One region of the Actinoplanes sp. CA-015351 genome, then DNA from elsewhere that is predicted to be linked to it. Evidence: riboswitches for the same ligand, from Rfam matches in the RefSeq annotation. Region 1 holds a riboswitch; the other holds the start of a gene.
The links. Region 1 has a riboswitch for cyclic di-AMP ahead of ACQP2E_RS01745 (coiled-coil domain-containing protein). Riboswitches for the same ligand answer to the same signal wherever they lie in the genome.

Region 1 (5,680 bases):
CAGTGGCTCCTGCTGCTGCCGCTGCTCGCTCTCCAGTCGTTCTTCAACACCGGCCTGGCCATGTTCATGGCTCGCTACGGCTCGAAGAATCGGGACATCAAGCAGCTGATCCCGTTCATCATGCGGTTCTGGATGTACGGGTCCGCGGTTCTCTACCCGGTCACCCTGTTCGAGGACAAGCTGGACGGCTGGCAGCTCGCGCTTGTCGAGGCGAACCCTCTGCTGATCTTCATCGAGCTGTACCGCCACGCGCTGCTGGAGAACGTCACGCTCGCCGGATCGCCGACCGTGCTGTGGATCGAGGCGCTGGCCTGGAGCCTGATCGTCGGCATCGGTGGTTACGTGTACTTCTGGCGCGGAGAGAAGGGCTACGGCCGTGGCTGACAACGAGAACACCCCGACCGTCATCGCGGACAACGCCCACATCATCTACAAGGTGCACAGCTCGGCCTCGCCGGGCAGCGGCAGCCCGCTCGCCAGCTTCAAACGCCTGGTCACCAACGACAAGGCGGCGAACATCAAAGAGGTGCACGCCGTCAAGGGTGTGAGCTTCACGGCGTACAAGGGTGAGGCCATCGGGCTGATCGGCAGCAACGGGTCGGGCAAGTCGACCCTGCTGCGGGCGGTCGCCGGGCTGCTGCCGGTCTCCAAGGGCGCGATCTACGCGGCCGGCCAGCCGTCACTGCTCGGTGTGAACGCGGCCCTGATGAACGAACTGCCCGGCGAGCGCAACGTCGAGCTGGGCTGCCTCGCGATGGGCATGTCGCCGGCCGAGGTGAAGGCGAAGAAGGACGAGATCATCGAGTTCTCCGGCATCAACGAGCGCGGCGACTTCTCGTCGTACCCGATGCGGACGTACTCCTCCGGCATGGCCGCCCGGCTGAAGTTCTCGATCGCCGCGGCGAAGAAGCACGACGTGCTGCTGATCGACGAGGCGCTGGCCACCGGTGACGCCAAGTTCCGTCGCCGCAGCGAGGCTCGGGTGCGTGAGCTGCGTGCCGAGGCCGGCACGGTCTTCCTGGTCAGCCACAGCGAGCAGTCGATCCGGGACACCTGCGACCGGTGCATCTGGCTGGAGTCGGGCGAGATCCGGGCCGACGGGCCCACCGACGAGGTGATGCGGGAGTACGAGGCCTACATGCGTAAGTAGCGCCTCGCACTCCCCAGGAGAACAGCCGCCGGCAGGATCAGCGGACCGAGAGATGCACGTGGTTGGTGTGGTCGCTGGACGGGTCGCCACCCGCCCCGCTGTACGACTTCCAGCCACTGCTCGGTAGCCAGATCCGGCGGTACCAGATCACGTACAGGACGTCGAGTGCGTCCGCGTTGTTGATGAAGTAGTTCGCCAGGTTGTTGCCGTACGTCTTGCTGGCGCCTGTCGCGTCGCCGCCGAAACCGTTCTTGTCGGCGGCGAAGTCGCAGGCCCGGCCCTTGGGATGCTCACCGCTGTTCTGCTCGCGGAAGCAATGCACGTACCGCTTGAAGCCGTCGCTCTGCGCCTGCTTGAGCGCGTGCAGGGTGCGCGGGGTCAGACAGCCGCCACTGGTCGGGTCGGGCTCACTGCAACCGGAGCCCGAGCCGCTCGGCGCCGGATCCGCCTTGGCGCTGCCGCCGCCGTCGCTCGACGAGGACGCGTCAGCGCCCTGGTTCGCCTTCTTGAGCGCCGTCTCGACCTGCAGCTTCTTCTTCGCCATCACATTGACCTGCTTCTGCTGGTCCTTGACGGTGGCGTCGATGGCGAGCTTGGCCTTGCGCTGACCGTCCAGCGTGGCCTTGAGATCCTCGATGGCGTCGTTCTGATCGGCCGCGACGGACGCCAGGGTCTCGGCACGGTCGATGAAGCTGCCCGTGTCGCTCGCGGTGATCAGAGCGGACATCCCACCGAGCCGGCCGGACGTGTACGCCTGCGACGCGATCTCGTCGAGCGCCGCCTGTTTCGGCCCGACCTCGGCGTCCAGCTTCTTCAGCGTGGCCGTCAGCTCGGTCTGCTTCTTCTTGGAGGTCTTCAGCTTCGCCTTGGCCTCGACGTAACCCCTGGAGGCGTCCTCCAGTTGTTCGACGAGTGACTTGGAGCCGCCCTCACCGTCGTCACCGTTGTCACCGGGAGCGGCGGTGGCCGGTGACGCCACTATCGCCATCCCGCACACAGCGAGCAGCAGCGCCATGACAGCCGCTAATCGCCGCGCAGTCTTTCGCTGCACAGGTTATTCCTTCCGTCGGCCGCCGACCGAGTTAGCTGACGGGTTCGGGACGAAGGAAATCCCTACCGCGGTTGCGGATTCACCCCGAGGAAATATGGTTCCCCGGCTCGCCGTGGGTGGCGATTAGGCGGCGGTCCCCGGGTGGGAACCGGAACCGACCATACCCACTCAATCGACAGATCGACAGTTCTCGTACGTTCCGCGATTGCGTGGCCACGTGAGGTGATTTGGTTACAGAAAGTCGTTGGCCGGTAACAGTTTTGCCGGTTCCGCGGTCCTGATACCGCGCCATTCCTCAGGTAAACTCGTCGCCGGTCCTGCCAGGACGGCACCGCCCCCGAGGAGCCGGCAGGCCGCCGCCTAATCACCGTGAGGTGAGCCGGGGAACCAAGTCAGTGGGGTGAATCCGCCTTCGGGCGGTAGGGATCTCTTCCGTCCCGAACCCGTCAGCTAACTCGGTCGGCGGTGACAAGGAAGGAACTGTTGATGATCGGAAGTCCCCGCCGGTGGCTGACACTTGCCCTGGCACCACTGGTGGCCACGGCATTGTTCGTGGCGCCGGTGACCCCTGCCTCGGCGGAGCCGAGCGGTTCGTCCGCCACCGCTGAGGAGGACGACGAGGACGCCCTGCTCTCAGACGTCATCGAGGCCGCCAACCGGCGATTCGTCACGGCCAAGGCAGCTGTGACGAAATCCACGAAGGCGCAGGCGAAGCTCAACGTCGAGATCAAAGCCGCCGAGACCCGGCGCGACCAGTTGATCCCCGAGGTCAACTCGATCGCCCGCGAGCAGTACGTGACCGGCAACCTGAGCGCGGTCGGCTTCCTTCTCGGCGCCAACTCGTCGAATGACTTCCTGAAGAAGGCGATCTCCCTGGAGGAGATCAACAAGCTGCACGACGAGAAGCTGCACGAGCTCAACCAGGCGATCGAAACGGTCACCGAGAGCAAGGCGAAACTCGATGCCGAGGTCAAGGCACAGAAGCAGAACTCGGCGCTGATGAAAAAGCAGCGCGACTCGGCGGAGAAAGCTCTGAAGCTGGTCGGTGGCGACGCGCTCACCGACGGTTTCGTGGTGGCGAAATCCCCTGTCGCCTCGGCCGCGCCGCGCAACTCCAGCGGCGGCTTCTCCGCGGAGGGCTGCACCGAGAACGACCCGACGACAAACGGCTGCATCACCAAGCGCACGCTGCATATGTACAAAGAGACGAAGAAAGCCGGATTCGACCTCTTCGTCGGTTGTCACCGTGACGGCGGGCCCTTCGAGCACCCCAAGGGCCGGGCCTGCGACTGGTCGCTGCAGAAGAGCGGCTTCTCCTCGGCGCACAACGACAAGATGATGAAGTACGGCAACGACCTGATGGCGTTCCTGGTGCGTAACGCCGACAAGCTCGGGATCTACTACGTCATCTGGTACAAGAAGATCTGGTTCCCGGCGTCCGGCTGGAAGGCCTACCACGGCGTCAGCGACCACACCGACCACGTGCACGTGTCGATGCTCTAGACAGTGATGGAAAAGCCCCCGTCCGAAAGGACGGGGGCTTTTCGCTGCCGGAAATCAGTGCACGGCGCGCCGGACCGGAGCCCGCCCGTGCGGCTGGTACGGCGCCGGGCCGACCGTGACCGCCGGCGGGATCGGCATGGTCACCGGCCGCACCTGGGTCACCTCCAGCTCCTTGCCGTGGTGGACCAGGGTGAGCCGGGCCGAGCCGCCGCCGTTGCGCAGCGAGTACGTGACCTCGTCAGCGGTCACCGCCACCCGCAGCCGCAGGCCGCGCCAGAGCAGCGAGAACTCCAGGTTGTTGATCCGGCTGGGCAGGCGCGGCGCGAAGCTCAGCTGCCCGTTGAAGTCCCGCATGCCGCCGAGACCGGCGACCAGCGACATCCAGGTGCCGGCAAGCGACGCCACGTGCACGCCGTCCCGGGCGTTCTGGTGCAGGTCATGCAGGTCCATCAGGGCGGCCTCGCCCAGATAGTCGTGAGCCAGCTCCAGGTGGCCGGTCTCGGCCGCCAGCACCGCCTGGACGCAGGCGGACAGCGACGAGTCCCGGACGGTCCGCGCGTCGTAGTAGGCGAAGTTACGCGACTTCTCCTCCGGGGTGAACGCGTCCCCACGGAGGAACATCGCCATCACCAGGTCGGCCTGCTTGATGACCTGCTTGCGGTACAGGTCGAAGTACGGGAAGTTCAGCAGCAGCGGGTACGCCTCCGGCGGAGTGTTCTCGAAGTCCCACTCCTGCAGCCGGGTGAAGCCCTCGCACTGCTGGTGCACCCCGAGTTCCTTGTCGTACGGGATGTGCACCGCAGCCGCCGCGTCACGCCACGAGGCAGCCTCCTCGTCGTCCACGCCGAACTTGCGGGCCAGGTCCGGATGGCGCTTGCAGGCCTCGACCGCGGTCATCAGGTTCTGCTGCGCCATCAGGTTCGTGTAGATGTTGTCGTTCACCACCGCGGTGTACTCGTCCGGGCCGGTCACACCGTCGATGTGGAAACGACCGTGCCGGTCGTGGTGTCCCAGCGAGCGCCACAGCCGGGCCGTCTCGACCAGCAGCTCCAGGCCGACCTCACGTTCGAAGTCGTAGTCGCCGGTTGCCTGCACGTACCGGCGGACCGCGTCGGCGATGTCGGCGGCGATGTGGAAGCCCGCAGTGCCGGCCGGCCAGTAACCGGAGCACTCCTGGCCGCGGATCGTCCGCCACGGGAACGCCGCGCCCTGCAGCCCGAGCGTCTGAGCGCGCTCCCGGGCCAGGTCGAGCGTCGAGTGCCGCCAGCGCAGCACGTCGGCCGCCGCGGACGGCTGGGTGTACGTCAGAGCGGGCAGAACGAACGTCTCAGCGTCCCAGAAGGTGTGGCCGTCGTAACCGGGACCGGTGAGGCCCTTGGAGCCGATCGGGCGCTTCTCAGCGCGCGCGCCGGCCTGCAGGGTGTGGAAGAGCCCGAAGCGGACCGCCTGCTGGACCTCAGGGTCACCCTCGACCTTGACATCCGAGTGGTCCCAGAACGCGTCCAGGTATTCCTGCTGCTGGTGCACCAGGCCTTCCCAGCCGTCCAGGCGAGCGCTTGCGAGGGCCGCACCGACCTGGTCACGCAGCGCGGGCAGCGAACGCATGCTGGACCACCCGTACGCCGCCAGCTTGACCACACGCAGCTTCTGACCAGGCTCCAGCCGGCAGGCGACCGTGGTGCGCAGCCAGTCCGGGTGGCCCTCGGTCGTGATGGCGTGCCGGCCGGGCGTGTCCACCAGGTGCTCCATGGCCGCGGCCATCCGGAGGTCACTGGCCTTGGTGCGGTGCACCAGGATGCCGCCGGTGCGCTGCTCCATCATTTCCTCGGCCTGTAGCGGCCGGTCCAGGACCGCGGCGACGCGCGGGTCCTTGCTCATCGGCGGCAGCTGCTCGTTCGCCACCAGCTCGGACTGCAGGATCAGCCGGGCCGCGCCCTCCAGGGGCTCGACCTCGTAGAGGATCGCGACGACGGCCC
Region 2 (5,680 bases), 120 kb from region 1:
CATCGTCGTTCGGCGAAGTCTTCTGCCCTTGGCCGTCGGCCTGCTTGATCACCATCGCACGGTGGGACTGTCCAACGAGGGCTTCAAGGACAACTCCGTGGTTTGCCATGCATACCGTGCGGTCGGTGGCAGACAGGACACCTTCATCGGTGGCGGTGCCATGATGATCAACCCACAGCGCACCGCCTCGTTCTTCCCGAACATCTACAACGAGGACTGGTTCTTCCTGCTGGGCGACGGGGCTCCTCTTCAAGCCACTCGTGTCGGCATAATGCAGCAGCGCCGCTTCGACCCATTCGCTGATCCTCATCGCGCTGCGACTGAGGAGCTCGGCGACACCCTTGCCGAAGGGCTCTTCTGGTACCTGGACAGCGGCGATGACCCTGACATCACCAGCACCGCTTACTGGCGGCGACGCCTGGCCCACCGCCGCCAGCTCATCCGGGTCGTCCGCGCCCATGCAACCGGGCACGCCAAACGCCACGGGCGCCCCGACCTCCTCCGGCCGCCTCTCTTCGCCGCCCTTCGCCGCAGCAAGCAGATCAGTGCGGAACTGTGCTGCGAGTTCGTCGAGGCATGGCAGGCCGACCTGGCGGAATGGCGGGGTTTCCTCGGCCGCGTTCCGGTCAGCACCAACCCCGACAAGTTCCTCTGGGAGACGGGCCTCTCCGATCGAGTGCTCCGCTCCCGCGCGTACACGGGCTCGCCTCTCGCCGCCTGATTCCGTGCTTTCTTGATCGATTCCAGAAGCGAGCCCTCGGGATCTCTATGGTTTTGTCAAGAAGGCGGCCTGGCAGTGCCGCAGGAAAGCCGCCAGGGCAGGGCTGCTGCGGTTCTGCCAGATCAGCGCGAGCAGTGCCGGGATCTCGATGCCGTCGATCGGGATCGCGGTGAGATCCGGGTAGGCAGCTGCCATCGACTCGCTGAGCACCGCCACGCCGAGGCCGCGGCGCGCCAGGCCGGCGACCGTGTCCGGCGAGGTGGCCGCGAGCGCGACCGAAAGATCAACACCCAGTGCGGCGCGAGCTTGGTCGAGCACGTTGCGGATGCCGGTTCCCACCGGCAGACAAACTATTGGGTACGCAAGGAGCGCGGTGACCGGGAGACGCGCTTGACCTGCTAACTCGTTGTCGGCCGGGACCAGTGCGACGAGCCGCTCGCTCGCGATCACATGAGTCGCGAGGTGCTCGGGAGGCTCGCCTGCCAGACCGGCCAGCGCCAAATCTAGGTCGCCGGAGCGCACGCCGGCGACGAGCTGGTCCGAATTCGCCTCCACGAGTTCGAGTTCGATGTCGGGGTGTTCGGAATGGAACGCTGCGAACGCATCGAAAAAGGGCGTCACCTCGCAGCCGATCACCATCCCGACCGTGAGCCGGCCACGGACCAGGCCGAACACGTCGTCGATCGAGTCACGCATGTCGGCTGCCGCGTCGAGGGTCGCGCGGGCGTGCCGGAGCGCCGCCTCACCCGCGTCGGTGAGGCGCGCGGTACGCGCGGAACGGTCGAAGAGCTGCGCTCCGAGCTCGTGCTCCAGTGCCTTGATCTGGGCGCTCACCCCGGACTGGGTGATGTGCACGCGCTCGGCGGCACGGGTGAAGCTGGCCGTCTCAGCGACGGCCACGAAGTATTCGAGCTGGCGCAAGTCCATGAGTCATTCTACTGGTTATCAGAAGAACTATGCGTTGGACTTGTTCCTGCCTCTCCGGGAGGCTGTAGCCATGACCGGGAAAGCGCACCGACCTGAAGACCTGACCAGGCTGTTCGTCGAGCGTGCGAATGCGAAGGACGCCGACGGAATTGCGAATCTCTATGAGGAGGATGCCGTGATGGCTTACCCGCCAGGCAGCCAGACGCGTGGCCGCGAGGCGATCCGCAAGCTGTGGGCCGAGCTGCTGCCGCACATGCCCGAGTTCGAGCCGGAGCCGCCGCTACCGACACTGATCAGCGGCGACCTGGCGCTCACGTCGACGCCGCCGAGCGACGGTTCAGGCGCGCGGGCACAGGTCGCCCGGCGACAGCCCGACGGCACGTGGCTGCGCGTTCTGGACCAGCCGGAGTTCACCCGCCCAGACTGACACGGCGGCACGCCGCATCGAGCCGCGGCGGCACGCCGCATCGCGCCGCGGCGGCAGCTCACGGCGGCGGCATGTCAGGGCGACGCGTCACGCCGACGGCATGTCAAGGCAGCACGTCACGGCTGCGGCATGTCACGGCAGCACGTCACGGCTGCGGCATGTCACGGCTGCGGCACGTCCCCACGCCACGGAGGCACGGCGGCATTCCGGGCGTCCCGGATTTGAGACGCCCGGCGTCCCGGGCGATGAAGAGGTGTTCCGTCCTCTACAACCTGATGCGCTGGCCGACGTAAACGCGGTGCGGGCTACGGAGGATGTCGTCGTTGGCGCGGTAAAGGGCCCGCCAGCCACCGGCGACATCGTTCCGGCTGGCGATGCGTGCAAGCGTGTCGCCTCGGCGGACGACATAGGTCCGTGTGGCCGACCGCCCGCTGATCGCGTTCTCCAGCACCACACTGCCTCCGGCAGCGGGGCGCACCACGCGCGCCGGTGCGTTGCGCACCACTCGGGCCGGCGCCTTACGTGCCGTTCGAGCTGGGGAATTGCGGACTGTCTTGCGGCTCGCCTTGACGCTCGCGCGCTTGCCGCAGGTTGGCCAAGCGCCGATTCCCTGCCCGCGCAGCACGCGTTCCGCGACGCGGATCTGCTCGGTTTTTGTTGCCCGGTTCGCGGTCCGGGCATAACGCGCACCGCCATATGCACGCCACGTGCTGTGGCTGAACTGGAGGCCGCCGTAATAACCATTTCCTGTGCTGATGCGCCAGTTGCCGCCTGACTCGCAGCGGGCGATGGCGTCCCAGTTCACGTCGGACGGCACAGCATGCGCAGGCACGCTGGAGCCCAGCAGGCCCACGGTTCCGACGAGTCCCGCGACGGCTACACCGATCGCGAGGTGGACCTGCTTTCGGATTTGCACCATTTCAGTTGTCCTCCACGCCTGCGAGGTCAGCTGTCGGGTTCGGGCAGAGTGGCCCGGCCGCACGGTGCGGCTTCACCCCAAGACGCATAAGCGCCGGAGAACCTGTGGGTCCCCCGCTCCATGCCTTTGAGTTGTGATCCGTGGTCGGCGGCAGGATTCGGCGTTCCGGCCACGGTGCCCGCCTCATGCGGGCTACCAACGGGTGTCTCACCCTCCGGTCACGCGGCGCCACGCCTTCACGGGCTACGCCTTCATGCCGGTCCGATGGACCTGTTCCCCCAAATTAGCCCTTTGATCCGGGCTTGTATGGATAACTCGGCAGATTTTCACCAACCCACCTACCAGGAGGTAACTGATGTGCTGCGCACCCTCCACCAAGGGTGCACAATCGGCACCCATGAGCGATCAAGCACGCGAGTTCGACGTGATCGTGTACGGCGCCACGGGTTTCGTCGGTGTCCTCGTGGCACGGCACCTGGCCGGATTCGCACCCGCGGGCACACGGATCGCCCTCGCCGGACGGTCACCGAAGAAACTGGAGGCAGTCCGCACCCGGCTGAACGTGGACTGGCCGCTCGTGGTCGCCGACGCCACCGACAAGGCCGCGCTGGACACTATGGCCGCACGCACCCGGGTGGTCATCACGACCGCTGGACCTTATGCGAAATACGGCCGGATACTTGCGCACGCCTGCGCCGAAGCGGGCACCGACTACGTCGACCTGACCGGTGAGGTGCTGTTCGCCCGGGACAGCATCAACGACAACCATGAGGCGGCTCGGCGTACCGGGGCGCGGATTGTGCACTCGTGCGGGTTCGACTCGATCCCGTCCGACATCGGCGTGCACGTGCTGCACTCGCTGGTGGAGGCCGAGGGCGCCGGCGAGCTGACCGACACCACACTCGTGGTGACGAGCCTGCGCGGCGGGGTGAGCGGCGGCACGATCGACTCGATGCGCTACCAGGCTGACGTGATGAGCAAGGACCGTGCGCTGCGAAAGATCGGCGCCAGCCCGTACTCGTTGAGTCCGGATCGCGCGGCGGAACCGGATCTCGGCCGGCAGGAGGACATGCCGGTCCTCCCGGCATCCGAAGTGGATCCGTCGCTGCGGGGCCATCTGGCGCCGTTCGTGATGGCGTCCTACAACACGCGCGTGGTGCGGCGCAGCAACGCACTGCGCGAGTGGGCCTACGGCCGGCAGTTCCGATACCGCGAGCTGATGAGCGTCGGCGCCTCACCGCTGTCCCCGGTGATCGCGCACGGTACGAAGATCGGGCTCGGCGCGCTGTTCGTCGGGTTCGCCGTGCCGCCGGTCCGGTTCGTGCTGGACCGGATCCTCCCGAAACCCGGCACCGGACCGAGTGAGCAGCGTCAGCAGTCAGGTCACTTCACCATGGACATCTTCACCACGACGAGCAGCGGGGCGCGCTATACGTCCCGTTTCCGGGCGAAGGGCGACCCGGGCTACGCGGCCACCGCGGTCATGCTCGGCGAGTCAGCACTGGCCCTGGCTCTGGACAGGGAGAAACTGCCGCCGTCCGAGGGCGGTGTCCTGACCCCGGCCACCGGGATCGGAGACGCCCTGGTCGAGCGGCTGCGCACCTCAGGAATGGAGATCACCGCTCGCAAGCTCTGACTGCGGCTTTTCTCCTATCGACGTCGTAACGGTGCCGTTCTATGATCCTGGCGCTGGATCTCGGGGGAGGACTTGTATGTCTCGTTCTATCTGGCTGACTCGTGTCGGCATCGCCATGTTCACTATCGTCTCGGCTGGTGTCCTCGCGGCACCCGCGCAGGCGGCCACCTCGGGTGTCGTCTCGGTCGTGGGCAAGACGACGGTGCAGTACAAGTCCGCGACCGGCGCCAAGAACAAGGTCGTCGTCACCCGGGCGGGGCGGACGATCACGATCGACGACCGGGTCACGGTCAAGGCCGGCAAGGGCTGCAAGAAGGTCAAGGGCGACAAGACGAAGGTCCGCTGCCCCTTGGCGAAGGCGCCCACGAGGCTGCAGGTCTACACCTACGACCGCAGCGACTCGATCACCAACAAGACCGGCGTACGGATGACCGCGGACGGCGGCACCGGCAATGACGTGCTGACCGGCGGTTCGCTCGGCGACCGGCTCTACGGCGGCACCGGGAACGATTACATCAACGGTCGGTTCGGCAACGACACGATCTACGGTGACGCCGGCCATGACACGATCCACGGCTGGTTCGGCAAAGACGTGCTGCACGGCGGTGACGGCGACGACGACATGTGGGGCGAGGAAGGCAACGACAAGATCTACGGCGAGGCCGGTCGTGACGACCTGGAGGGTTATCAGGGTCGTGACTACCTCGATGGGGGTTCCGGCGACGACTCGCTGTCCGGGGATGTGTACTCCGACGGCATCGCTGCCGACGTCATTCTGGGCGGCCCCGGAACGGACATCGTCAACTATGGCGGCCACGAGAAGGCGATCACTGTCGACCTCGACGGTTCCCCCGGTGACGATGGCATGAAGGGGGAGCACGACACGGTCGGCGCCGATGTCGAGAGCCTCGTCGGAGGCTGGGGCAACGATCGGCTCACCGGTAACGCGGCGAACAACGTGATCCAGGCGTACACCGGGAACGACATCGTCTACGGCGGCGGGGGCGACGACTGGCTGTTCGGCGACGACGGCCGCGACAAGATCTACGG

Region 2: it holds a riboswitch for cyclic di-AMP, as region 1 does, so the genes downstream of both, ACQP2E_RS02280 (transglycosylase family protein) here and ACQP2E_RS01745 (coiled-coil domain-containing protein) in region 1, are expected to answer to the same signal.

Annotation. Positions count from the first base shown of each region.
Region 1 covers NZ_CP192102.1:387,574-393,253, reverse strand. Annotated here, with positions in the region: gene ACQP2E_RS01755 (ABC transporter permease) at 1-384, shown strand, start outside; gene ACQP2E_RS01750 (ABC transporter ATP-binding protein) at 377-1,150, shown strand; gene ACQP2E_RS01745 (coiled-coil domain-containing protein) at 1,188-2,201, opposite strand; cyclic di-AMP (ydaO/yuaA leader) riboswitch at 2,206-2,341, opposite strand; cyclic di-AMP (ydaO/yuaA leader) riboswitch at 2,549-2,681, shown strand; gene ACQP2E_RS01740 (coiled-coil domain-containing protein) at 2,688-3,704, shown strand; gene ACQP2E_RS01735 (glycoside hydrolase family 65 protein) at 3,759-5,680, opposite strand, start outside.
Region 2 covers NZ_CP192102.1:509,263-514,942, forward strand. Annotated here, with positions in the region: gene ACQP2E_RS02265 (hypothetical protein) at 1-721, shown strand, start outside; gene ACQP2E_RS02270 (LysR family transcriptional regulator) at 767-1,648, opposite strand; gene ACQP2E_RS02275 (YybH family protein) at 1,719-2,075, shown strand; gene ACQP2E_RS02280 (transglycosylase family protein) at 2,341-2,994, opposite strand; cyclic di-AMP (ydaO/yuaA leader) riboswitch at 2,995-3,167, opposite strand; gene ACQP2E_RS02285 (saccharopine dehydrogenase family protein) at 3,392-4,630, shown strand; gene ACQP2E_RS02290 (calcium-binding protein) at 4,707-5,680, shown strand, end outside.